4 regions of the Serratia sp. D1N4 genome follow, and region 1 is predicted to be linked to each of the others. Evidence: predicted binding sites of a transcription regulator. Region 1 holds the regulator's gene; each other region holds the start of a gene.
What was found. Region 1 encodes PurR, which represses purine synthesis genes. Its sites were predicted from a motif close to CANGCAAACGTTTGCNTG; they were not measured.
Positions count from the first base shown of each region.

Region 2: the regulator PurR is predicted to act here: its motif matches at 3,715-3,732, upstream of ACX1CU_RS08810 (amino acid aminotransferase).
Region 3: the regulator PurR is predicted to act here: its motif matches at 2,629-2,646, upstream of ACX1CU_RS12790 (nucleoside-specific channel-forming protein Tsx).
Region 4: the regulator PurR is predicted to act here: its motif matches at 1,058-1,075, upstream of ACX1CU_RS21555 (NCS2 family permease).

Region 1 is NZ_CM137274.1:2,804,483-2,810,046, reverse strand. Features, by position in the region: gene punC (purine nucleoside transporter PunC) at 1-266, opposite strand, end outside; gene punR (DNA-binding transcriptional activator PunR) at 381-1,307, shown strand; gene purR (HTH-type transcriptional repressor PurR) at 1,288-2,313, opposite strand; gene cydH (cytochrome bd-I oxidase subunit CydH) at 2,636-2,725, shown strand; gene sodB (superoxide dismutase [Fe]) at 2,785-3,363, opposite strand; gene ACX1CU_RS12290 (C40 family peptidase) at 3,573-4,379, opposite strand; gene ACX1CU_RS12285 (Grx4 family monothiol glutaredoxin) at 4,787-5,131, shown strand; gene rnt (ribonuclease T) at 5,202-5,564, opposite strand, start outside.
Region 2 is NZ_CM137274.1:2,045,069-2,050,632, reverse strand. Features, by position in the region: gene pncB (nicotinate phosphoribosyltransferase) at 1-525, shown strand, start outside; gene asnS (asparagine--tRNA ligase) at 741-2,141, shown strand; gene ompC (porin OmpC) at 2,442-3,554, shown strand; gene ACX1CU_RS08810 (amino acid aminotransferase) at 3,799-4,989, shown strand; gene ACX1CU_RS08805 (MBL fold metallo-hydrolase) at 5,062-5,564, opposite strand, start outside.
Region 3 is NZ_CM137274.1:2,908,009-2,913,572, reverse strand. Features, by position in the region: gene ACX1CU_RS12805 (APC family permease) at 1-1,107, shown strand, start outside; gene yddG (aromatic amino acid DMT transporter YddG) at 1,198-2,091, shown strand; gene ACX1CU_RS12795 (hypothetical protein) at 2,164-2,436, shown strand; gene ACX1CU_RS12790 (nucleoside-specific channel-forming protein Tsx) at 2,790-3,665, shown strand; gene ACX1CU_RS12785 (hypothetical protein) at 3,735-3,902, opposite strand; gene ACX1CU_RS12780 (serine hydrolase domain-containing protein) at 4,316-5,564, opposite strand, start outside.
Region 4 is NZ_CM137274.1:4,809,045-4,814,608, reverse strand. Features, by position in the region: gene ACX1CU_RS21560 (glutathione S-transferase family protein) at 22-690, shown strand; gene ACX1CU_RS21555 (NCS2 family permease) at 1,146-2,507, shown strand; gene ACX1CU_RS21550 (Na+/H+ antiporter) at 2,684-4,333, shown strand; gene ACX1CU_RS21545 (SulP family inorganic anion transporter) at 4,375-5,564, opposite strand, start outside.

The DNA of each region.
Region 1 (5,564 bases):
AGGCAGCCGAGAGCAAACAACGCCAGGCCAAACAGCAGTACCGGTTTGCGGCCCAGCTTATCGGAAAGCGGCCCCCACACCAGTTGGGCAAAGGCGAAGCCAGCCAGAAAGATACTCAGGCTGGCGCTGATGGCACCGGCGGAGATTTGCAAATCCTGTTGCATGGCACCAAAGGCGGGCAGATACATGTCGGTGGCCAGATAGCCCAGCATACTCAGGCCAGCGAGATAAAACATAAATCCAAAATTTTGCATGGTATTTCTCATTAACATTTTCTTATTGCAGGTTTTTTAGCGCCGGCCAGTGTATCCGGCTGGATCTCTGCTTGTGAAACGGTAATATTTGCTAGGTGCTGTTAAAAAAATTGAAGGCAAAACAAGATGTGGTCTGAATATTCACTCGATGTCGTTGATGCGGTAGCGCGCACCGGCAGTTTCAGTGCGGCAGCACAGGAGCTGCACCGTGTGCCGTCTGCGGTAAGCTATACCGTGCGGCAACTGGAGCAATGGCTGGCAGTGCCGCTGTTTGAACGCCGCCATCGTGATGTTGAACTGACGCCTGCCGGTGTGCTGTTTGTAAAAGAAGCGCGTACTGTTATCAAAAAAATGCTTGATACGCGTCGTCAATGTCAGCAGGTGGCCAATGGTTGGCGCGGGCAGCTAAAAATCGCGGTGGACATCATTGTTAAGCCGCAGCGCAGCCGCCAACTGGTCCTGGATTTTTATCGCCACTTCCCCGATGTGGAACTGGTGGTGCAACCGGAAGTGTTCAACGGCGTGTGGGACGCGCTGGTGGATGGCCGGGCCGAGATGGCGATCGGTGCCACGCGTGCGGTGCCGGTGGGCGGTGGCTTTGCCTTTCGCGATATGGGTTTTATGAACTGGTTGTGTGTCGTTAGCGCGTCACATCCGCTGGCCAGCCTGACCGGTTTGCTGCGCAACGATCAGCTGCGGCCATATCCCTCTCTGTTGCTGGAGGATACGTCGCGCAACTTGCCTAAGCGAGTGACTTGGTCATTGGATAATCAGCGGCGGCTTACCGTACCCGACTGGGTTTCCGCTGTAGATTGCCTGCGCAGCGGGTTGTGTGTTGGCATGGTGCCAGCGCATCGCGTACTGCCATTGGTGCAAAGCGGTGAACTGGTGGCATTGCAATTGCAGGAGCCGTTTCCCGCCAGTGCCTGCTGCCTGACCTGGCAGCAGAACGCACAGTCACCGGCGATGGCCTGGCTACTGGAGTATCTAGGAGATAGTGAAACGCTCAACCAGGAGTGGTTGAGCGAAGAGATTAGCGGCGATAATCGATAAATGGGCCATCGGCCACGGAACGGCGTTCGATCAGTTTTGGATGTACTTCAATCACCTGGGATTCTTCACGCTTGCTGATAATGCGATCCAGCAGCATGGTGAAAGCCATTTCCCCCAGGCGTTCTTTCGGCTGGTGGATGGTGGTTAGCGCCGGGGTGAAATAGCGCGCATTACGCACGTTATCGTAACCGATCACCGAAATATCCTGCGGGACGCGCAGCCCCAGTTCGTCGGCGGCACAGATCGCCCCCATTGCCATAATATCGCCCCCGCAAAATACCGCAGTAGGGCGCTGTTTCTGCGACAGGATCTGGTGCATGGCCTTGTAACCCGAATCGGGTTCAAAATCCCCTTGGACGATCCACTCTTCTCGCACCTCAACATTGGCCTCTTGCAGCGCCTTCAGGAAACCACGATGGCGGCCGCCGCCGGTGTTGCGTGATAACTGCCCAGGGATCGCCCCGATATCACGGTGGCCACGCTCCAGCAGATAGCGGCCAGCCAGATAGCCGCCTTCAAAGGCGTTATCGATAATGGTATCGGTAAAATCACCGCGTGCAGCACCCCAATCCATCACCACCATGGGGATATTGCGATAATCCTCCAGCATGCCCAGTAACTCATCCGGGTATTCCGAGCACATTACCAGCAGGCCATCAACACGCTTTTGCGCCAGCATCGCCAGGTAGGCACGCTGTTTGTCGAGGTTATTGTGCGAGTTACAAAGGATCAGGGTATAGCCTTTGCTATAGCAGCTGTTCTCTACCGCCTCGATCACTTCAGCAAAGTAGGGCGCTTCACTTGAGGTCGCCAGCAAACCGATCGATTTGGTATGGTTAACCTTCAGGCTACGTGCGACCGCGCTCGGGGAGTAGTGCAGTTCTTTGATCGCAGCCCGAACGGCCTCTTTTGTTTCTTCGGCGACGAAACGCGTCTTATTGATGACGTGCGAAACGGTGGTGGTGGAAACGCCAGCGCGTTTGGCGACATCTTTAATCGTTGCCATGTAAAGAATGACTCCTGAACCCACATGTTATGGCATGTAAGTATGATGTTAATCGTTTGCCTGCGTAGATCTCTCCCCAGAGAAGCGGAAGCTGAGTTTTTAGTGCTGAGTTCGTAAGCCGCTTAAACAGGAGGGGCATTTTGCCGGTACGCAGTTGTGAACTGCGGATTTTGTCCCAAATTGACGCAAAGTGGAAGATCTATTCGGCATTATAACTTGGGAAATGATAACAAGATTTTAGTCACGAACTGTGTGAAAATGATTTGACGCATTAATCGTGTGGATTTTATGCTTAGTGAAGCCAATCTGATAGGGAGTCGTTATGGATACCAATTTGAAGATGTCATTGATTACCACCGCTTGTGCTTTAGCAATGATTATTGTTTTCGGTTTTATCGCCGCATTGAACTGATTCATACCAAGAAATAATAAAGGCGCAGCATGCTGCGCCTTGCTATCAACCTCCAGCGATTACGCCAGATTCTTTTCCACGAACGCCCAGTTCACCAATGCCCAGAAGTTCTCCAGGTATTTCGGACGCGCATTGCGGTAGTCGATGTAATAGGCATGTTCCCACACGTCAACGGTCAGCAGCGGTTTGTCTTCACCGGTCAGCGGGGTTGCCGCGTTTGAGGTGCTAACGATCGCCAGCGTACCATCCGCCTTTTTCACCAGCCAGGTCCAACCCGCGCCGAAGTTTTTCACGGCGGCATCGGTGAATTGCTCTTTAAAAGCAGCAAAAGAACCGAAGGATTTGGTGATCGCAGCGGCTACTGCGCCCGTTGGCTCGCCGCCACCCTGTGGTGACAGGCAATGCCAGTAGAAGGTGTGGTTCCACACCTGTGCTGCGTTGTTAAACACGCCGCCGGTAGACGTTTTGACAATCTCTTCCAGGGTTTTGCCTTCGAACTCGCTGCCTTTCACCAGGTTGTTCAGGTTAACCACGTAGGTGTTATGGTGCTTACCATAGTGGTATTCCAGGGTTTCTGCAGAAATGTGCGGTTCGAGAGCGTTTTTTTCATACGGTAATGCAGGTAATTCAAACGACATTGCTTTCTCCTTTTTATATACAGCACTATTATTCCGACAACCTCCAACCCGGTGGTTGAAGGAGGAAAACAGAATTGTTGTGTGTTTTTTATGGACAATAATCTTAACAACTTTCCGGGTGAAAAAAAGGTTTAAAGCATGTTAAGCGGCTGATTGATTAAAGCATCGGCAGGAAAGGGCGGCTGAGGCTATGTCTCAGCCGCAATAAATCAACGGATAGTTTTTGGCGTGACGACACGGCGTGCGCCGATGTAGTGGTTCTGCCAGTAGTCATTATCTAACTGGCTGACGCGGATTTCTTCGCCAGTACGCGGGGACTGGATAAACTTGCCGTTACCAAGATAAACGCCAACGTGATCGGCAGTACCACGGTTATTGATGCGAAAGAACACCAGATCGCCGGTTTCCAACTCGCTTTTCTTGATCGGCGCGGCATCACGCAGGTGATACATTTCATTGGCGGTACGTGGCATTTTGATTTTCACCACGTCTTTATAGGCGTAATAAATCAGGCCGCTGCAGTCAAACCCGGTGTGTGGTGAAGAACCGCCCCATTGGTAAGGCTTGCCCATCTGGCTCATGAGTTTGGCCATGGCCGTTTGTTTGGCATGCTGATAACGTTTTTTGTGCGCAGGGCTGAGTTTCAGTGGTTTTTCATTCTTGGCCAGTTTCGCGGTAGCCATATTCGGCTCACGATGGCGACCATAGCCTTTCTTGTAACCCTTTTTCGGCGGAGTGACTTTGACGCTGGCAGTGCGGGTAGATTTACTCTTTGATTTAACCTGTGTGGTTTTCTTCCCTGCCTGTGACTTTATTTTCGCTGTTTTCTGAGTCGCAACGGCTTTTCCTTTTTTGCTGGCCTTATCCGCTTTCTTTTTCTTGCGATCGTCAGGCCGGGCCTCATTAACGTGCCCCTTACGTTGCTCGGCAGAAACATGTGCCTTTGGCGCAGCGTGCGCCAGATTGAAGAACAGCTGTGAGAACAACAGCATGAAAAGCGTAATAATTAAACGCATGTCAATGTTACCAACCTTGGCCTCGAAAAAGATATCTAACGGGCTACAGTATTCCCGAAATTTGCCATATAAAACAGCGTAGAACTCATAAATAGTAATCCATATTGTGAGAAAACGTTAATGGCATTTTTTATGATGTAAAATCAATCAGTTGATGTATAAAAAAACATCAATAAACCGAGTGTGACTTATTATTCATCCAGTGCCAACCGCGAAAATATAATAGTGAAATAGTCGGATTAAAAATGTTATTCTGTGAGTATGTTTTAACCGGAATAGTGCGGTTTTTAGAGCTCGTCCGGCAACCGGAAATGTCCCTGCAAAAGATGGCGTTTTCTTGATACTGTTCCTGCCGCTACAATAGCCGGTGTGATGTTGTAGCCAAGATGTGGCTTGAGGAAGCAATAATGACGACGATTGAAAAAATTCAGCAGCAGATTTCTGCTAACCCTATTTTGCTGTACATGAAAGGTTCACCGAAATTGCCAAACTGCGGTTTCTCTGCGCAAGCCGTCCAGGCGCTTTCCGCCTGTGGTGAGCGTTTCGCTTATGTTGATATTCTGCAAAACCCGGATATCCGCGCCGAACTGCCAAAATACGCCAATTGGCCAACCTTCCCGCAGTTGTGGGTTGACGGTGAACTGGTGGGCGGTTGCGATATCATTATGGAAATGTATCAGCGCGGTGAATTGCAGCCATTACTCAAAGAGACGGCTGAGAAATACAAACAGCAGGAAGATCAGCAGCCTTAATGGCGAAAGGTTTTACTGAAAAAACTCGGGCGGCATCTGTTACAGATGCCGCCCGAGTTGTTTATGACGCTTAGTCAGCGTTGTTGCTGCTGAGCGGCCAACCACCAAGACGTTTCCAACGATTCACCAGTTCACAAAACAGCAGAGCCGTTTGTTCGGTATCGTACAGGGCGGAATGTGCCTGGCTGCTGTCGAATGGCATACCGGCGGCGATACAGGCCTTGGCCAACACGGTCTGGCCCAGTACTAACCCGCTTAACGCGGCGGTATCGAAGGTAGCAAACGGATGGAATGGATTGCGTTTCAGGCTGGCTCGCTCAGCGGCCGCCATCAGGAAGCTGTGATCAAAGTTGGCATTGTGAGCTACGATAATCGCTCGGTTACATCCTTGATCTTTAATACCTTTGCGCACGGCCTTGAAAATGGCGTGTAG
Region 2 (5,564 bases), 760 kb from region 1:
CAGCAGATCAGCCCGGAGCTTGCCAATAGCCAGCGCGCAGCGTTACAGGCCTGGTTGGATGAATATCCCGATCAGTTAGGCATTGCGCTCACCGACTGCATCACCATGGATGCTTTCCTGCGCGATTTCGACCCGCAGTTTGCCCAGCCTTACCAAGGATTGCGCCATGACTCTGGCGATCCCTTCGAATGGGGAGAGAAAGCCATCGCTCATTATCAGGAGTTGGGCATAAATCCGCTGAGCAAGACGTTGGTGTTTTCAGACAATCTGGATCTGGATAAAGCCCTGGCGCTCTATCGCCACTTTGATCGGCGTATCAATCTGGTGTTCGGCATCGGCACACGCCTGACCTGCGATATTCCCGGTGTCAAACCGCTAAATATTGTGATCAAGCTGGTTGAGTGCAACGGCAGGCCGGTGGCGAAACTTTCCGATAGCCCAGGCAAAACCATCTGCCAGGATCAAGCGTTTGTAAAAGCCTTGCGCAAAGCCTTCGATCTGCCACTGGTGAAAAAAGCCAGTTGAAATACGAGCCGGCTGAATAATTGATGCCGGCTTATCTTTCTTTCCTTTATATACCTGCAATATCCTGCCCTCCTTTTTTAGCTGCCCGCAAGAAATGTTGCTCCATTCTGGTGATTTCTACTTGTGCTCTGCAACGCGGCAAGTAACATAGCAACATCCCCAAATTCTTGGGTTGTTCGATATTTCTGAACCAAAACTTATAAAGAGAGAAATCTATGAGCGTAGTGCCTGTAGTCGACGTACTGCAAGGTCGTGCTGCGGTTGACAGTGAAGTCACCGTACGCGGTTGGGTACGTACCCGGAGAGATTCTAAAGCTGGTATCTCCTTCCTCGCCGTTTATGACGGCTCCTGCTTTGATCCGTTACAGGCCGTCGTTAATAATTCTCTGCCGAATTATCAGGATGAAGTTCTGCATCTGACTACCGGTTGTTCTGTTGAGATCACCGGGAACGTGGTTGCCTCCCCGGGTGAAGGCCAGAGCTTCGAGCTGCAAGCAACGGCGATTAAGGTGGTTGGCTGGGTTGACGATCCAGATACCTATCCGATGGCGGCCAAGCGCCACAGCATTGAATACCTGCGAGAAGTGGCCCACCTGCGCCCGCGTACCAACCTGATCGGTGCCGTTGCCCGCGTACGCCACACTCTGGCGCAGGCTATTCACCGTTTCTTCCATGAGAATGGCTATTTCTGGGTGTCTACCCCACTGATTACCGCTTCTGATACCGAAGGTGCCGGTGAAATGTTCCGCGTTTCTACGCTGGACATGGAAAACCTGCCGCGCACCGACAAAGGCGAAATCGACTTCAGCCAGGATTTCTTCGGCAAAGAAGCGTTTCTGACCGTATCTGGCCAGTTGAACGGCGAAACTTACGCCTGTGCGCTATCAAAGGTGTACACCTTTGGCCCAACCTTCCGCGCAGAAAACTCCAATACCAGCCGCCACCTGGCTGAATTCTGGATGATCGAACCTGAAGTGGCTTTCGCCACCCTGGATGACGTTGCGGGCTTGGCCGAGAGTATGCTGAAGTATGTCTTCCAAGCCGTCCTGAATGAACGTGCTGACGATATGCAGTTCTTTGCCGAGCGTGTAGATAAAGACGCAGTTGAGCGCCTGAAGCGTTTTGTTTCTTCTGATTTCGCCCAGGTGGACTACACCGAAGCGGTTGAAATTCTGATCGCTTCCGGCCAAACCTTCGAGAACCCGGTATCCTGGGGGATCGACCTTTCTTCTGAGCACGAACGCTATCTGGCCGAGAAGCATTTCAAAGCGCCAGTGGTAGTGAAGAACTACCCGAAAGATATCAAAGCCTTCTATATGCGTATGAACGAAGATGGCAAAACCGTGGCTGCGATGGACGTTCTGGCCCCAGGCATCGGTGAAATCATTGGTGGTTCACAACGTGAAGAACGCCTTAATGTGCTGGATCAGCGCCTGGAGGAAATGGGGCTGAATAAAGAAGATTACTGGTGGTATCGCGATCTGCGTCGCTACGGCACCGTGCCGCACTCTGGTTTTGGCTTGGGTTTTGAGCGTTTAATCGCTTATGTGACCGGCGTGCAAAACGTACGTGATGTGATCCCATTCCCTCGTACACCACGTAACGCAAGCTTCTAGTTAATCCGAGCAGACGTTTTTCAACCTATTTCTGTACACTTTTAAGGCCAGCATTGCTGGCCTTTCGTGTTTTTTATTCTTGATCTAGGTCACAAAGTTCCCTTAAATTTACATTTTGTAACACATAGTTTCTTTTTGAAACCTGATTGCGACATTAGTAGCATTTTCGTTCTAGATTAACCCGCCCGTGAATGGAACACTGCGTTCAGACACAGGACGACACCAAACTATCAACAATAGTTCCAAAAGAATTATTGGCGGCAGTGGCAAGGTGTCCGAATAACACTAATGAGGGTAATAATGATGAAACGCAACATTCTTGCAGTAGTAATCCCAGCTCTGTTAGCAGCTGGTGCAGCAAACGCAGCAGAAATCTACAACAAAGACGGCAACAAGCTGGATTTGTATGGTAAAGCTGTTGGCCTGCATTACTTTTCAAACGAAGACAACGCCAACAATAGTGACAACAATGGCGACAAGTCCTACGCTCGTCTTGGCTTCAAAGGTGAAACCCAGATCAATAGCGAACTGACCGGTTACGGCCAGTGGGAATACAACTTCTCAGCTAGCAACAGCGAAGGTAAAGATGCCCAAGATGGCAACAAAACCCGTCTGGGCTTTGCTGGCCTGAAATTCGCTGATTACGGTTCATTCGACTACGGCCGTAACTACGGCGTAGCGTATGACATTGGTGGTTGGACCGATATGCTGCCTGAGTTTGGTGGCGATACCTACACCTTCACTGATAACTTCATGAACGCACGTGCTACAGGCGTAGCGACCTACCGTAACAAGAACTTCTTCGGTACAGTTGATGGTTGGGACTTCGCGCTGCAGTATCAGGGTAAAAATGATCGCGAAGGCGAACTCAAAAGAGCTAACGGTGACGGCGTAGGCGTTTCTACTACCTATGCAATCATGGATACCGGTGTCAGCGTCGGCGCAGCCTACACTTCTTCTAACCGTACTATTAAGCAGAAAGATGCGGTTCTGTCTAATGCTGGTGGCGACAAAGCTGAAATTTGGGCTCTGGGTGCCAAGTACGACGCGAACAACGTCTACTTTGCTACCATGTATTCTGAAACTCACAACATGACTCCATACGGCAGTAGCAGCATTGCTAACAAAGCCCGTAACTATGAAGTGGTTGCACAATACCAGTTCGATTTCGGTCTGCGTCCTTCTATCGCTTACCTGCAGTCTAAAGGCAAAGACCTGAACACCTCATACGGCAACAACAAAGACCTGGTTAAGTATGTTGATGTCGGTGCTACTTACTACTTCAACAAAAACATGTCTACCTATGTTGATTACAAAATCAACCTGCTGAATGAAAACGACTCAGGCTTCTACAACGCTAACGGCATTGCTACCGACAACATCGTAGCTACTGGTCTGGTTTACCAGTTCTAAGTTGTTGCGCTTAATGGCAGTCTATTGCCAGATGAGTTAAAAACAGGGCTTCGGCCCTGTTTTTATTTACGTTGCCCTACCGCTTTTTATCCTGTTAATGCTCCCTTCTCCGTCATTTTTTGTGCTGAATCTGCCGCCATCACAAGATCGATGTGTTTTTCTCGCAAACGGTTGGCAAAGCCGATAACTGGCGCTACCCTGATGCTTCTGTCTGCTTAACTCTAGGCCATGGAAGCAATCTGACATGTTTGAAAAAATCACCGCTGCACCTGCCGACCCGATTCTGGGTCTGACCGATATTTTCCGCGCGGACGCCCGTCCGAACAAAATCAACTTAGGGATTGGCGTCTATAAAGACGAAACCGGTAAAACACCGGTACTGGCCAGCGTGAAGAAAGCTGAACAGTACCTGCTGGAAAATGAGACCACCAAAAACTACTTGGGTATCGAAGGTATCCCTGAGTTTGCTAGCTGCACACAAGAGTTATTATTCGGCAAACAAAGCCCGATCATTGCCAGCAAGCGTGCGCGCACCGCGCAAACACCAGGTGGTACTGGTGCCCTGCGTGTCGCAGCAGATTTTATTGCCAACCAAACCAGCGCCAAACGTATCTGGATCAGCAACCCAACTTGGCCTAACCATAAAAATGTGTTCGGCGCTGTTGGCCTGGAAGTATTGGAATATGACTATTATGACGCCGCCAACCACGCGCTGGACTTTGATGGCCTGCTCAATAGCCTGAAACGTGCAGAGGCTGGTGATGTGGTGTTGTTCCACGGTTGCTGCCATAACCCAACCGGCATCGATCCAACCGAAGCGCAATGGGCACAACTGGCGGAACTCTCTGTCGCCAAGGGTTGGTTGCCGCTGTTCGACTTCGCCTACCAAGGTTTTGCCAAAGGTCTGGAAGAAGACGCGCAAGGTCTGCGTATTTTTGCGGCCAAGCATCAGGAACTGATTGTTGCCAGTTCTTATTCGAAGAACTTCGGCCTGTACAACGAACGTGTTGGTGCCTGTACCGTGGTCGCAGCCGACGCAGACACTGCCGATCGCGCATTCAGTCAGGTTAAAGCCGCGATCCGCGCTAACTACTCCAACCCACCGTCACACGGCGCAGCCGTGGTTGCCACTATTTTGGGTAACGAAGCATTGCGTGCTACTTGGGAACAGGAACTGACCGACATGCGCCAGCGCATTCACCGTATGCGTCAGCTGTTCGTGAATACCCTGCAAGAGAAAGGCGCGAAGCAAGACTTCAGCTTTATCATCAACCAAAATGGCATGTTCTCTTTCAGTGGATTAACCAAAGAGCAGGTTCTGCGCTTGCGTGATGAGTTCGGTGTTTATGCCGTTAACTCTGGCCGCGTTAACGTAGCGGGCATGACGCCAGACAATATGGCACCGCTGTGCGAAGCCATTGTTGCCGTGCTTTAAGCTGAAAACTCAGCATTAAAAAGGGGCGCACTGCGCCCCTTTGCTATTATATTGCTGCCAGGAAGATTCCGCTTACCAGACAGCAGGCTCTTCACGCAGGAAAGGGTTGGTTTGGCGCTCTTGCCCAAAGGTGGACATTGGTCCATGCCCGGGAATAAACGCGATATCATCACCCTGAGGCAGTAGCTTGGTGCGAATCGAGTTAATCAGCGTCTGATGGTCACCACGCGGGAAATCACTTCGACCTACGCCACCGCTAAACAATACGTCGCCCACCAGTGCCAGACGTGCCTTGTCATTAATAAAAACGACATGACCCGGTGTATGACCAGGGCAATGCAGAACACCCAGCGATAATTCCCCCACCTGCACAGTATCCCCTTCCTCCAACCATTGCGTCGGCGTAAAGGCTGCACATTCTGCCAAGCCGAACATGCGGCTCTGAGCAGGCAAACCTTCGAGCCAGAAGGCATCTTCTTTATTTGGCCCCAAGATCGGCACCTGATAATACTCAGCCAATTCAGCCGCCGCACCAACGTGATCGAGATGGCCATGCGTAAGCAGAATCTGGCTAA
Region 3 (5,564 bases), 100 kb from region 1:
CAAAAAGCGATTAACCCGCACGTTGGGTTTCTGGTCGGTTGGTCGTCGTTGCTGGACTATCTGTTCTTGCCGATGATCAATACGCTGCTGGCGAAGATTTACCTCACCGCGCTGTTCCCCGAAGTGCCTCCGTGGATCTGGGTAGTGGGTTTTGTGATTATCATGACGGCGATCAACCTGAAAAGCGTCAATGTGGTTGCCAACTTCAACACGCTGTTTGTGCTGGCCCAGGTGGTGATTATTGTGGTGTTTATCTTCCTAGTGGTGCATGGCCTGCATAATGGCGAAGGGGTGGGTACAGTCTGGAGCCTGCAACCTTTCGTCAGTGAAAATGCCCATTTGGTGCCGATTATCACCGGTGCGACCATTCTCTGTTTCTCGTTTCTGGGCTTTGATGCCGTTACTACGCTGAGCGAAGAAACGCCGGATGCTGCCAGGGTGATCCCCAAGGCGATCTTCCTCACCGCCTTGTACGGCGGGGTGATTTTCATCAGCGTGTCATTCTTTATTCAGCTGTTTTTCCCCAATATAGAGCGTTTTAAAGAGCCCGATGCGGCGCTGCCAGAAATTGCGCTGTATGTGGGCGGGAAACTGTTCCAGGCGATTTTCCTCTGCACCACCTTTATTAATACGCTGGCCTCCGGTTTGGCTTCTCATGCCAGCGTTTCGCGGCTGCTGTACGTGATGGGGCGCGATAACGTGTTCCCAGAAAGATTCTTCGGCTACGTACACCCTAAATGGCGCACGCCTGCGCTTAACGTGCTGATGGTCGGGCTGGTGGCGCTGTCTGCCATATCCTTCGATCTGGTCACCGCCACCGCATTGATCAACTTTGGTGCGCTGGTGGCGTTTACCTTCGTTAACCTCTCGGTGATCAGCCACTTCTTTATCCGTCAAGGGCGCAATAAAACCTGGAAGGATCGTTTCCACTTCCTGATCCTGCCGCTGGTGGGGGCACTGACGGTTAGCGTCCTGTGGCTGAACCTGGAGAAAAGCTCGCTGACCATGGGGCTGATCTGGGCGGCACTGGGGTTTGCCTACTTGGTGTACCTCACCCGTCGTTTCCGCCAGCCGCCGCCACAGTTTGAGCGGCAGCCACAGCAGTAATCATGCAAGGCGGGTTTTCCCGCCTTTCTTTTTACCTTTCAGGCCAGTAGAGTGAAGCCCTTGCAAAACTAATGACTGGATCCCACTCTGATGCCCACGCTGTCCGTATCCCATAAAGCAACCCTGTTTGGCCTGCTGGCGATTGTGCTGTGGAGCAGCGTGGTCGGCCTGATCCGCAGCGTCAGCGAAGGCTTGGGGCCGGTAGGCGGCGCGGCGATGATCTACAGCGTGAGCACGCTGTTCTTGCTGATCGTGATGGGTATCCCGAAGCTGCGTGATTTCCCCCGTTCTTACCTGATTATTGGCAGCCTGCTGTTTGTGGCCTACGAGATTTGTCTTTCTCTGTCCTTGGGTTATGCCAGTAACCGCATGCAGGCGATTGAAGTGGGGATGATCAACTATCTGTGGCCCTGTTTTACCGTGCTGATGGCGATCCTGTTCAATGGTCAGAAGGCTAAATGGTGGGTGATCCCTGGGCTACTGTTATCGCTGTTTGGCATCGGTTGGATCATGAGCGGCGATGGGGGATGGTCTCCGGCGCAAATGCTGGTCAATGTGCGCAGTAATCCCCTGAGCTATGGGCTGGCGTTCAGCGGTGCGGTGATTTGGGCGGTCTATTGCAACGTTACCAAGAGGATCGCCCAGGGCAAAAATGCGGTGGTGCTGTTTATTACGCTGACCGCGCTGGCCCTGTGGCTGCAATATCCGTTCAGTAATGAAAGCGGTATGCATTTCAGCCTGCCGGTTAGCGTGGCATTGCTGTCTGCCGGGATCGCCATGGGTGCAGGCTATGCGGCATGGAATGTCGGGATCCTGCATGGCAACATGACCTTGCTGGCCACGGTTTCTTATTTTACGCCGGTGCTGTCGGCGGTATTTGCCGCCGTGGTTCTCAGCACATCGCTGACCATTAACTTCTGGCAGGGAGTGGCCATGGTCACTGTCGGTTCACTAATTTGCTGGCGAGCCACGCGCGCAGGTTAAGCTTGGTGATTCGCGAAGTGATGGATTTAAGCTAATCTCAAATTAAGTGTTCTGCCTGAAGGAACGTGAAAAATGAGAAATGATATTCAGTTTATTCAGCAACCTGCGCTTGACGGGCACAGCTTCATTACCGGCGACATTGTGCGCTTGACCACCGCTAACTTACTGCACGAATATCAATTGGATGTGGTTATTCTGCGCCGTGACGATAAGCTGATTTATGGTTCCGTAGTGGTTGCGGCACCCAAGACCGACATTCCGGTCGCCCGTTGGGAAATTGCCAGGGGGGATGAAGTGGTATTCCGCCAGGAGAATATTGCCAAGGCGCTTCCCGGAGTGCGCTAGTTCACCGTTTCGCACAGTACCAACCCTCGAGTTAAAGCCGACACCAGAGTCGGCTTTTTTACGCCATTATTCTGAATCCGGCTAATTCCACGGGCCGTAGATAAAGGGTACAGATCCCGTGCTAAAACCCTTTTTTAATGATGGGTATCACATTGAATATGAATACAAATGAAAAATAATTCAAAAAATGAGAACGCAATCGATTACCTTATCGTAAAATATCTCACTGGATCACAGATTCTTGCACCCGCTGGTTTCTATAATGCGCGCGTCGGATTAACCGTTCGTTACACCAGACTCATCGTCATCTTTCTAACGGGCCGCCAATGGCCCTTTAAGCATGTGGTAATAAAATGAAAAAAATCGCTCTCGCAGCAGGTGTGCTTCTCACTGCGTCTTACAGCACATCATCAATGGCGGATAGCAAAGATAGCCAGTTCGTTTCAGATTGGTGGCACCAGAGTGTCAACGTGGTGGGTAGCTACCACACCCGCTTCGGACCACAACTGAACAATGACGTGTATCTGGAGTACGAAGCCTACACCAAGAAAGACTGGCTGGATTTTTATGGCTACGTGGATGTGCCGAAATTCTTTGGTACCGGCAATACGCCAAACCGGGGTATTTGGGATAACGGTTCACCGCTGTTTATGGAGATCGAACCGCGTTTCTCGATCGACAAACTGACCGGGGCCGATCTGAGCTTTGGGCCGTTTAAAGAGTGGTATTTCGCCAACAACTATATCTATGACATGGGGCGCAACAACGAATCGCGCCAGAGCACTTGGTATATGGGGCTAGGGACTGACATCGATACGGGTTTGCCAATCAGCCTGTCGATGAACATTTATGCCAAATATCAGTGGCAGAACTACGGTGCGGCGAATGAAGACAGTTGGGATGGTTACCGTTTCAAAGTGAAATACTTTGTACCGTTGACTCAGATGTGGGGCGGCAACCTGAGCTATATCGGTTTCACTAACTTTGATTTTGGTTCCGATCTGGGTAAGAACGATTTCACCGTTAATGGCCGTCAGGCTCGCACCAGCAATTCTATCGCTTCCAGCCACGTGCTGGCGCTGAACTACGATCACTGGCACTACTCGTTCGTTGCCCGTTACTTCCATAACGGTGGTCAATGGCAGGATGGGGTTGATATCGGTACACCGCAGGGCCCAATCAAGTCTACGGGTTGGGGTTACTACGCGGTTGTCGGTTATAACTTCTGATTTTCCGTGGTATCAAATAGCAAAAAACCCCGTTCAAACGGGGTTTTTTGTCTCCGTTACAATGTTGACTCAACCGGGCAAATGCTTAACCGGCATGACCAATTTCCCTTTGACGACATAACATTCGTTATTTATCCATTTGAGAATTTGCTCACGGCTCACACCTTCATATCGGGCATAGCGATAGAGATCGCCATTGAAGTATTGCGTGATGTATTCCATAAGGGTCATTTGCATGGCTGTAACTCCTGAACGCCCACCCGTTGCCAGCCTGGCCACCGCGGGAGGTTAAGGTTTGTGAGTGCTGAAATTTAGTTTAGCGCCTAAAAAAGCTCAAGAAAGAGCACGAAAAATAACAGTAACTGACAAAAAGAAATCCCGCACGGAAAGGCGGGAAATAACGAATATCATCACTTTCTGATGACATAAAACAGTATTTTGAGGTGCAACGAAAAAGAGCACGCTAACTCTTTTTAGTGACCAGAACAAAGTACTGGATGGCCTATTTTGCCGCAAGAAAAATATGCGAAATTTATTCGGTTTTTATGAATAGTTTCACGCATGAATAAATTTCCAGCATTTTGGCATGAATAACCACGGTGAATATGATGTGCTGTGCCGATTGGCCGATATCGGATCCTGAGACAACGTTAAGCGTGCGCGGTCATGTCACGTTTGAACGTTAAGATTCGGCTGCGATTGGCGATCAAGTCCACACTGTAGCCACGAAAATAGAGACAAAAACGTTTGAGCCATGGGCCGTCTTGGCTTTCAACCAGCATCCGCCCGTTACCGAGAGAACTCAGCGTGCCAACTTGTGCGGCGGGGCCAACACCAATATGGATTTTGTTGCCACGGATCTCGAAAGCGGTGCGGTATTGCGGGTGATACCAAATGCCCTGTACCTGCTTCAGGCAACCGAGGTCGGTGGTCACCGGCAAGAAACTGTGTTCCAGATGGCCAACTTCCCCCTCGACCGCTTCTCCGGTCCATTTCAGGCGCATCGGTAGATGAGCAGAAAGCGAAACGGCATAGCCGTCGGCGCTTTGATAAAGCGGTTCGCTGGTCCCCAGGTAGGCAACGTTACCGTCTTTCACTTCCAGCCAGTAAGGCTCGGCGATGGTGGCGTAGATCCCATCGGGGATGGCGCTACTGCGTTCGGGTAAAGCTTCGCCTAACAGCGCGGCCATTACCTGCAAAATCATGCTAAAACTGTCGCAGTCTTCGCGGTTGGCCACCAACAAGGCACCGGCTTGCCGTTCAGGGGCTAACAAAAAGTAGCTTTTATAACCGGCGAGGGAACCCCCGTGGCCGAACAGGGTTTGGCGGCCAAGAGGCGTTTGTGCCAGCCCGAGCCCATAGCGGCTGGCTGGGCCGTGGTTGAGCCTGCGTGGTGCGCTAAGTTGCGCCAATACGCCTTTACCGGGGCCGCTGTCTGTCAGCAAAGATTGCAGCCAGCGGGTGAGGGCGTTGGCACTGCCGGTCAGGCTGCCAGAAGCCGAAAGATGCAGCCCACTGCTGGTTTGTTGCCAACCTTGCGCGGCGTGCCAATAGCCGGGCACCAATCCTGGTACCACATCGAACCAGCTTTCTGGAGCCTGTAGCTGAACGTCAAGCGGGCGCGCCAGATGCTGCTGCACCAAAGCGTTAAAATCATATCCCTTGGCGTTTAACGCCGCTTCCACTAAACGGTAACCGGTGTTGGTGTAGGCGACTTCGCTGCCCGCCGGGTAGTTGAGTCGCCCTAGGCTGCGGATAAATTCCAGCACCGGCTGCGCATCACTGACGGTATTGACGGAGATCCCAAGCAAGCCCAATGTTTCGCGCACGTCCGGCAGGCCGCTGGTCATATCCAGCGCCTGGCCGACGGTCACGTTTGCCAGTTGTTCACCCAGTTCA
Region 4 (5,564 bases), 2.0 Mb from region 1:
AACTATTACCGGAGAAAACGCATGCTAATCGTCCATCACCTGGAAAACTCGCGCTCGCAGCGCATTTTGTGGTTCCTCGAAGAACTAGGCGTACCCTATCAGGTACAGCGCTATGCGCGTGATAAAACCACAATGCTTGCACCGTCGGAACTGAAAAAAATTCACCCGTTGGGGAAATCACCGGTGATTGCTGATGGCGATCTAACGCTGGCGGAATCCGGCGCCATTATCGAATATCTGCAGGAAGTCTATGATGCACAAGGGTTATTCACCCCCACCGATTTTCATGCCCGCCAGGAGTATCGTTACTGGCTGCATTATGCCGAAGGTTCGCTGATGCCGCTGCTGGTGATGAAACTGGTGTTCAGCCGTTTAGGGCATCCGCCGATCCCGTGGCTGATTCGCCCGGTGGCTGGCGCAATCGGCAAAGGGGTGCAGAAGGAATATCTGGATAAGCAGATCGCTACCCATCGGGCTTATCTGGAGCAGCATTTAAATAAAAGCCTGTGGTTTGTCGGCAATGAATTCAGCGCTGCGGATATTCAGATGAGCTTCCCGGTGGAGGCAATGGCAGGGCGCGGTGGGCTGGAAGGTTGCCCGAAATTGCAGGACTATCTGCAACGTATCCACGCTCGGCCAGCCTATCAGCGGGCGCTGGAACAGGGCGGGCCGCTGAAGATACTCGAGTGAGCACCCGATGCCTTTTTGTATAAATTGTCGCGATCTTTAGTTGATCAGACGGCATGGAAGGCTAGATAATCGTTTGCCTTAAATATACTCGTCATACTTCAAGTTGCAGGTGCGTTGGCTTTCCTCACTCACCCCAGTTACTTACTGGAGTAAGCTCCTGGGGACTCGCTGCGTTGCCGCCTTCGCGCAACTCGAATTATTTAGAGTATAGACCCGCCAGATCTCAAGCCTCGATGTTGTTGGCTTTACTTGGGCTCTGTTGGGTAAAAACCGCCATAAATCACCCACTTCATGCAATAAGAGTTAAACGTTTGCTTTTTTACACGGCGTCTTTTGTGGCGTTCAAGAAGGGTATGGCAGCGAACGTGACGGAAACGGTTTCGTAATGACCATGCATGAGTGGAACAACCAGCCATATTTATACCAGATGTCAATGAAACACAGGGGATAGCAACATGTCGAATTCTCAAGCGAACAACGCCGCGAAACCTAAAGGCGGGCTTGATGCGTATTTTAAACTCTCAGCACGGGGTACCAACGTGCGGCAGGAAGTGGTGGCGGGTTTAACCACTTTCCTGGCGATGGTCTATTCGGTGATCGTGGTGCCCAGCATGTTGGGCAAAGCGGGTTTCCCGCCAACCGCCGTGTTTGTAGCTACTTGCCTGGTGGCGGGTTTGGGTTCTCTGCTGATGGGGTTGTGGGCCAACCTGCCGATGGCGATTGGTTGTGCGATTTCCCTGACCGCTTTTACCGCCTTTAGCCTGGTGCTGGGCCAGCACATCAGTATTCCTGTGGCGCTGGGTGCGGTATTCCTGATGGGGGTGCTGTTCACCATTATCTCTGTGACCGGCATTCGTTCCTGGATCCTGCGTAATTTGCCGATGGGCGTTGCACACGGCACCGGGATTGGTATCGGCCTGTTCCTGCTGTTGATCGCCGCCAACGGTGTCGGTCTGGTAGTGAAGAACCCGCTGGATGGCCTGCCGGTGGCGCTGGGGGCATTCACCTCTTTCCCGGTAGTGATGACGCTGCTGGGGCTGGCCGTGATTTTCGGTTTGGAAAAGCTGCGTGTGCCGGGTGGCATCCTGCTGGTGATTATCGCCATTTCCGTGATCGGCCTGATTTTTGACCCGGCGGTGAAGTATCAAGGGCTGTTCGCCATGCCTAGCCTGGCGGATGCTGACGGCAACTCCCTGATTTTCAGCCTGGATATCATGGGGGCTTTGCAGCCGGTAGTGTTGCCGAGCGTATTGGCGCTGGTGATGACTGCGGTATTCGATGCCACGGGCACCATTCGTGCGGTCGCCGGGCAGGCCAACCTGCTGGATAAAGACGGCCAGATCATCAACGGTGGCAAGGCGCTGACGTCAGACTCCCTGAGCAGCATTTTCTCTGGGCTGGTTGGCGCTGCTCCTGCGGCGGTGTATATCGAATCTGCGGCCGGTACGGCGGCGGGCGGTAAAACCGGCCTGACGGCCACCGTGGTCGGGATCCTGTTCCTGCTGATCCTGTTCCTGTCACCGTTGTCTTATCTGGTGCCGGTGTATGCTACTGCGCCAGCGCTGATGTACGTGGGTTTGCTGATGCTCAGCAACGTCAGCAAGCTGGATTTCGACGATTTTGTTGATGCGATGGCGGGCTTGTTGTGTGCGGTGTTTATCGTGCTGACCTGCAACATCGTAACCGGCATCATGCTGGGCTTCAGCTCCCTGGTGATTGGCCGCATCTTCTCGGGCGAGTGGCGCAGGCTGAACCTCGGTACCGTGTTGATCGCGGTCGCGCTGGTGGCGTTCTATGCCGGTGGTTGGGCTATTTAATCATTTATATGCTCTCTCTTGCGTGAGAGGGCATTCCTCTTCAGATAAGTCTCCTTCTTTCTGTGCTTTGTTTTAAAAGGCATAACAAGCTTTTCCTACTGCGAAAAAAGTGATCTATTATTCGGCATACTTTGCAGTGAGCCTAGGTGTTCTGAACCATAGAGTCTAAGGAAAGCATGGAAATCTTTTTTACAATCCTCATTTTGATCCTGGTGGTTTCCCTTTCTGGGGTCGTGACGCGCATGTTGCCGTTCCAGGTGCCGCTGCCGTTAATGCAGATCGTCATCGGGGCCTTGCTGGCCTGGCCGCATTTTGGCCTGCATGTTGATTTTGATCCTGAACTGTTTCTGGTGCTGTTTATCCCTCCACTGCTGTTTGCTGATGGCTGGAAAACCCCCCTGCGTGAGTTTTTGCATCATGGGCGCGAAATCCTCGGATTAGCGCTGGTTCTGGTGCTGATTACCGTGGTCGGGGTGGGTTATCTCATTTATCTGATGGTGCCAGGGATCCCGCTGGTGGCAGCGTTCGCTCTGGCGGCAGTGTTGTCGCCCACCGATGCCGTGGCGTTGGGGGGGATTGTCGGCAAAGGGCGGATCCCGAAGTCAATCATGGGCGTGCTGGAAGGTGAAGCGCTGATGAACGACGCTTCCGGCCTGGTATCCCTGAAGTTTGCCATCGCGGTAGCCATGGGTACGATGGTGTTTACCGTGGGCGGTGCCACCATGGAGTTCCTGAAGGTGGCCATCGGCGGTTTGCTGGCCGGTGTGGCGGTGACCTGGGTCTACAGTAAATCGCTGCGGGTGATGAGCCGCTGGAGCGGTGATGATCCGGCAACGCAGATCGTCTTCCTATTATTGTTGCCGTTCGCTTCTTATCTGATCGCCGAACATATCGGTGTTTCCGGCATCTTGGCGGCGGTCGCGGCCGGGATGACTATCAGCCAGTCTGGCGTGATCCGCAACGCTCCGCTGGCGATGCGCCTGCGTGCTAACAGCGTCTGGACCATGCTCGAGTTTGTGTTCAACGGGACGGTGTTCATCATGTTGGGGCTGCAACTGCCGGGCATTATCGAGACCTCCATTCTGCAGGCTGAGCTGGATCCGACCATTGAGACCTGGTATCTGTTCACCGACGTGGCGATTATCTACGCTGCGCTACTGATGCTGCGTTTCAGCTGGCTGTGGCTGATGAAAAACGCCAGCAAACGCTTTATGAAAAAACGCCCGTTGCAATTTGGTGATTACAGCACGCGTGATCTGTGGGTGGCGTCATTTGCTGGGGTTCGCGGGGCGATCACGCTGGCGGGCGTGCTTTCTATCCCTCTGTTACTGAGCGATGGCACCGCTTTCCCGGCCCGTTATCAACTGGTGTTTATTGCCACCGGTGTGATTCTGCTGTCGTTGATTATCGGTGTGCTGGTCTTGCCATTGCTGCTGCGTGGTGTGCAGATGGCTGACAAAAGCGTCAGCAAAGATGAAGAGCGCATGGCCATTGCCATCGTGGCGGAAGTGGCGATCGAAAGTATCAACAAGATGGAAGAGCGCTTGGCCGCCGACACCGAAGAAAACTTCGATCCACAGATTCTGAAAGAGGTCAGTTCGCGGGTGATTGGTACGCTGCGGCGGCGTATTGCCAACAAAGATGATATCGAGAACGCGCTGGCGCTGGAAAACCTGGAACGACGTTTCCGCCTGACCGCATTGCGGGCCGAGCGCGGTGAGCTTTATCACCTGCGGGCCACACAGAAGATCAGCAATGAGACGCTGCAAAAACTGCTGCACGATCTCGACTTGCTCGAAGCCTTGCTGATAGAGCGGGAAGGTTAAGAGAGATTACTGGAAGGGCCGCGACGCGGCCCTTCATGCAGCTAACCTTTTAACAGGGCCTCTGCGTCTCGTTCCCCCTCAGCCTTGAACTCCTTACTTTGAATCAGCCTCAATGCCAGATACAGATCGGGAACCAGGATCAGATCGCGCTCGTCACTGCCGGAGCGATGCAGACGGAACCAGCGTGTCAACTCGGTACGCCTGCCCGCGAGTACCAGACTGATCCCGCGCAGTTTAAGCTCCTGCTTCAATTCGTTGATTGCTGCGAGCACGCTGATGTCCGCATGGGTGAAGCTGGCCACCGCGTCAATCACCACCCAACGCGGTTTTGCGGGGCTGCTATCCACCAGATTGGTGATCCGTCGTTTAAAATAGGCCACATTAAAATAGGTCAACGGTGAGTTAAAGCGATACATAATCACCCCGTCGACCGGCTTAATGCCGTTACCGTCAGCAATCGAATGAATCATCCCGTCATCATTCACCCCGAGCAACTGTTCGGTAGGCCGGAACACCGTTTGTAGAAATTGCAGCAGGCCCAGCAGGACCGCCAGCCCGATGCCGGGAATGATCCCCACCAGCAGCACGCTAAGGAAAGTAAACAGCGCCAGATTGAATGCGGAACGATTGCGCTTGCGCAGCCGGAAAATACTGCGCATATCCAGTAACGACCAGGATGCGTAAATCAGCACCACGCCCAGCACCGGTATGGGAATAAATTGCAGCGGCTCGCTGAAGAACAGCACCACCACAGCGATCGCCAGCGCAGCAATCACCGACACCAACTGGCTTTTGCCGCCGTTGGCATCGTTAACCGCGGTACGGGAATTGGCTCCGCTGATAGCAAACCCCTGCGAGAGCGCAGAGACGATATTCACCAACCCCAGCGCACGAAACTCACTGTCGGCATCCACCTCGTAGCCATTTTTGGCCGCAAAGCTGCGCGCGGTGAGCATCATGCTGACAAAGCTGACAACCGCCAGGTTTAACGCGGGGATCACCAGATCGCGCAGCAGCCCTGGTTGAAAATCAGGCCATGACACCATGGGCAAACCGCCACCGGTATAGCCTGATACCGTTTCGATACCAAAGCGCGGCAAGTTCGCCGCCCAGGTTAATGCCGTCGTCAACACCACGGCGAACAGCGGTGCTGGCCAATTTGGCCTGGCATAATGTACGCCAAGCAGGATGAGCAGCGTCAGCAGCGAGATACCCATGGTGGGCCAGTGAC